2 regions of the Pseudomonas sp. MYb118 genome follow, and region 2 is predicted to be linked to the other one. Evidence: predicted binding sites of a transcription regulator. Region 2 holds the regulator's gene; the other holds the start of a gene.
The links. The regulator FliA, encoded in region 2, starts transcription of late flagellar genes. The targets are predictions, from matches to a motif close to CTAAAGTTTNNNNNNNNNNNGCCGNTAA.
Positions count from the first base shown of each region.

Region 1: a site for FliA is predicted at 1,530-1,557, ahead of ABVN20_RS06725 (methyl-accepting chemotaxis protein). Genes of this name have one in related genera too.

Region 1 covers NZ_JBFRXN010000002.1:198,902-201,301, reverse strand. The annotation lists gene ABVN20_RS06725 (methyl-accepting chemotaxis protein) at 1-1,452, opposite strand, end outside; gene ABVN20_RS06720 (cytochrome c) at 1,857-2,400, shown strand, end outside.
Region 2 covers NZ_JBFRXN010000001.1:23,701-26,100, forward strand. The annotation lists gene fleN (flagellar synthesis regulator FleN) at 1-692, shown strand, start outside; gene fliA (RNA polymerase sigma factor FliA) at 689-1,429, shown strand; gene ABVN20_RS00130 (chemotaxis response regulator CheY) at 1,597-1,968, shown strand; gene ABVN20_RS00135 (protein phosphatase CheZ) at 1,991-2,400, shown strand, end outside.

The sequences.
Region 1 (2,400 bases), on a different contig from region 2:
GCGGTCGTTGATTTGTGCGATGCCGTCGGCGATCTGTTCCAGGGCCTGGCCGGTGGACTGGGCCAGGGCCTGGGTTTCGCTGACCAGTGACTGGCTTTTGCCCATGGCGCCCACGGCTTCATCGGCGCTGCTGCGCACGCTGTTGATCATGCCTTCGATTTCGCCGGTGGAGGCCTGGGTTCTGGCAGCCAGGGCGCGGACTTCGTCGGCGACCACGGCGAAGCCCCGGCCCTGTTCGCCGGCGCGTGCGGCTTCGATGGCGGCGTTCAGGGCCAGCAGGTTGGTCTGTTCGGCGATGCCGCGAATCACGTCCAGTACTTTGCCGATGTCGCGCACTTGTTCGGCCAGGTCCTTGACCATGGTGGTGGAGGTGGCGATTTCGCTGGTGGCGTTGTTGATCGCGGCGACGGCGTTTCGTGCCTGGTCGCGGCCTTTGCTGGCTTGCTCGCTGGTGGCCTGGGAGGCTTGCGAGGTGGAGACGGCGTTGCGCGCGACTTCTTCGACGGCGGAGGTCATTTCGGTGACCGCGGTGGCAGCCTGTTGGATCTCGTCGTTCTGGCGCACCAACCCGCGACTGCCATTGTCGGTGACGGCGGTCAGCTCTTCAGCGGCGGAAGCCAGTTGATCGGCCGCGCTGGCGATCTGCTGGATGGTGTTTTTCAGGCTGCCCTGCATCTCGGCCAGGGCGGTGAGCAGTTGGCCGGCTTCATCGCGACCGGTGCTGGTGATGTGTTGGGTCAGGTCGCCACCGGCAATGCTGCGGGCGCTCGCCACGGCGTAGCCGATCGGGCGGCTGATCAGTCGGCTGATGAACAGGCCGAGCAGGATGGCGGCGATGAAGGCGACTACGATGCCGATGTACAGCGAGGTCCTGGCCGACGACTCGGTCAGCAGCGCATTGTTCGCGGCCTCGCTGACTTGCTGGTCGTTGGAGTTGTTCATCAGGGTCAGTTCGTCCATGACCACGCGGTAGTTCTTCTGCAGATCACCGAGCAGCAGGGCGCGGCCGTTTTCCACATCGCCGGCCTTCATCAGGTCCAGGTACTTCTGCACGATCGCCTGGTAGACGGGCCAGGCTTTTTCCATTCGATCGGCGGCGGCGCGTTCGTCGTCGGCCAGTGGCGTGCGCCGGTATTCGGCGAAGGCTTTCTCGCTGGCCAGTTTGTTGGCGGCCAGCGAGGCGAGGAATTCGTCTTTGCTGCTTTGGGGCAGCCCGGCAGCCGTGGCGACGTAGAGTCGATACATGTCGCGGGTCTGTCCGACCGCCTTGATTTTCGTCTGCGCGATGTTCATCACGCCGACCAGGTTGTTGTTGAACACGGATCTGAGGCTGTTCGAGAGTTCACTCACTCCCCGGCTTCCCAGCAGGCCGACGCCGAGTGTGATGAAGGCACACACGGCGAAGGCGGTGATCAATTTGGTTGAGAGCTTTGCGTCATTTATCCAACTCATAAGGCATCCTGCGGGTATGTGGGGGACGGAGTTTTCTCGGTCGAAACTCGTAATGAAAAGCGGAGGTCGTCGTACATCTTTCGGCCGCAACGTCCACAACTGTAGGGTTACGAAAGGTTTCTTTCGTAATAAAAAGTCGCACATTCGTGGCGAATGGCCGGCATGGTAAAACGCAGGTTGTCCCCTAACAATCGTTGAAACCATTGATCTAGAGCATTCAGCACAAATATACAAAAGATGGCCATTGGCCTTTTCTTTCTGTTGCCAAGTGTTACATTGTGTGAAATATTCCCCGCAAATTCATACGACATCGTACCTCTTCATGCTGATTTTTCAGGATGACGGGGACAGGTGTTCCCGCTTTTCACCACCGTGAAAAAAAGCAGTTGCCTGGGGAAGGACTCATGCCGCGTCGCATTGATAAAGGAAAGAGCAGGGCGTATGCCTTTGCAGGATTGATGACCCTGGCGTTCGCCACGGTCGCCCAGGCGGAGGCGCTCGATAGCGGCGCATCCGCCGGCAAGCGCCTGGCGGTCGCCGCCGACTGCGTGGCTTGTCACACGGCACCGGGCGGCAAGCCGTTCGCCGGGGGCTACTCGCTCAGCTCGCCGATGGGCACCATCTACTCGACCAACATCACCCCGTCGAAAACCGCGGGTATCGGCAATTACACCGCCGAGCAGTTTGCCCGTGCGGTACGGGACGGGGTCACCCCGGATGGCACTCACCTGTACCCGGCGATGCCGTACACCTCGTACTCGAAGATGACCGACAGCGATATCGCCGAGCTCTACGATTACTTCATGCATGAAGTGAAGCCGGTCGATACGCCGAACCAGAAGACCGCCCTGGACTTCCCGTTCAGCGTGCGCATCTCGATGATCGGCTGGAACGCGCTGTTCCACAGCGACAAGCGTTTCACCCCGGACCCGGCCAAGTCGGCCGAGG
Region 2 (2,400 bases):
GGCTGGCGAACGTCGACGTTCTGCTGGGGCTGACGCCCAAACGTACCCTGGCCGACGTGATCGAAGGCCGCTGTGAGCTGCGCGACGTATTGCTGCAAGGGCCTGGCGGTATCCGTATCGTTCCGGCGGCTTCCGGCACCCAGAGCATGGTGCACCTGAGCCCGGCCCAGCATGCCGGCCTGATCCAGGCGTTCAGCGATATCGGCGACAACCTCGATGTGCTGGTGATCGACACCGCTGCGGGTATTGGTGACTCGGTAGTCAGTTTTGTCCGCGCCGCCCAGGAAGTCCTGCTGGTGGTCTGCGACGAGCCGACCTCGATCACAGACGCCTATGCCCTGATCAAGCTGCTCAACCGCGATTACGGCATGAACCGCTTCCGCGTCCTGGCCAACATGGCCCAGAGCCCGCAGGAAGGGCGCAACCTGTTCGCCAAGTTGACAAAGGTCACGGATCGTTTCCTTGACGTCGCCCTACAATACGTGGGCGCCGTGCCTTACGACGAAAGCGTGCGCAAGGCTGTGCAGAAGCAACGCGCCGTGTATGAAGCTTTCCCGCGTTCCAAGTGCTCCCTGGCCTTCAAGGCTATCGCGCAAAAGGTCGATACCTGGCCACTGCCCGCCAACCCGCGTGGGCATCTGGAATTTTTCGTCGAGCGTCTCGTGCAACAAACGGCAGGACCGGTGCTATGACAGCCAGCGGTTACAACCTCTACAAGAAGTCGGCGCGTGACGCGCAGTACGAGCTGATCGAGCGTTACGCGCCCCTGGTCAAACGCATTGCCTACCACTTGCTGGCGCGTCTGCCTGCCAGTGTGCAGGTCGAAGACCTGATCCAGGCCGGGATGATCGGCCTGCTGGAAGTGTCGACCAAATACGACGCCAGCAAGGGCGCGAGTTTCGAGACGTACGCGGGCATCCGCATCCGCGGCGCCATGCTCGATGAAGTGCGCAAGGGGGACTGGGCGCCACGTTCGGTCCACCGCAATACCCGCATGGTCAGCGACGCAATTCGCTCGATTGAAGCTAAAACCGGCCGTGACGCTAAAGATCACGAAGTTGCGGCCGAACTCCAATTGAGTCTCGATGATTATTACGGGATTTTGAACGACACCCTGGGCAGCCGGTTATTCAGTTTCGACGATCTTTTGCAGGACGGCGAACACGAAGGTCTGCACGAGGATGGCGCGAGTGCTCATCTCGAGCCGTCACGCGATCTGGAAGATGAACGCTTCCAGGCGGCGCTGGCGGACGCGATTGCCAATTTGCCGGAGCGCGAGCGACTGGTGTTGGCGCTGTACTACGACGAAGAGTTGAATCTCAAGGAAATCGGTGAGGTCCTGGGAGTCAGCGAATCTCGGGTCAGCCAGTTACATAGCCAGTGCGCAGCCCGTTTGCGGGGGCGTTTGGGGGAGTGGCGAGCGCGCTGAAGGCAGTGTGGGGACACTGCGAACGTGGCTGGTGTGGTGTTGAACCGCACCGGTCTCGATCTGTTGTGCTCCAGACAGTCATTGAGTGCTTTGCCAAATTGATTGAAATGGCGCGTCCAGGTGCTGGGCGCGTTTAAGACTGCTTGGAGGTCGAATTGGACAAGAACATGAAAATCCTCATCGTTGATGACTTCTCAACGATGCGGCGGATCATTAAGAACCTGTTGCGTGACCTTGGGTTCACCAACACGGTCGAGGCCGACGATGGCACCACCGCCATTCCGGTCCTCAACAGCGGAAGCATCGACTTTCTGGTAACCGACTGGAACATGCCTGGCATGACCGGCATTGATCTGCTGCGCCACGTGCGCGCCGATGAAAAGCTCAAGCACCTGCCGGTGCTGATGGTGACCGCCGAAGCCAAGCGCGAGCAGATCATCGAAGCGGCCCAGGCCGGTGTAAACGGCTATGTGGTCAAACCCTTCACGGCCCAGGCGTTGAAAGAAAAAATCGAGAAGATTTTCGAACGCATCGGTTGAGTCACGGCGCCACGGGGGAGCTATGGACCACAAAGAATCTTCACTGGGTGACTTCGAGTCGACCCTGAAAAAACACGCGGTCGAACTGGTCGAAAGCCTTGAAAAAGGCAAGTTCGGCGACGCGGTGCAATTGATCCATGAGCTCAATCAGACCCGTGACCGTGGCCTGTATCAGGAAGTGGGCAAGCTCACCCGCGAGTTGCATAGCGCGATCGTCAATTTCCAGATTGATCCGCACATGCCGCAAGCCGAAGAGGTGTCCCAGATCACGGATGCCACCGAGCGCCTCGGTTATGTTGTCAAGCTGACAGAGGCTGCCGCCAACCGCACCATGGATCTGGTCGAAAGCTCCACACCATTGGTCAACAGCCTGAGCGATGAAGCCCAGGCGCTGAGCACCGACTGGGGGCGGTTCATGCGGCGCGAAGTGGG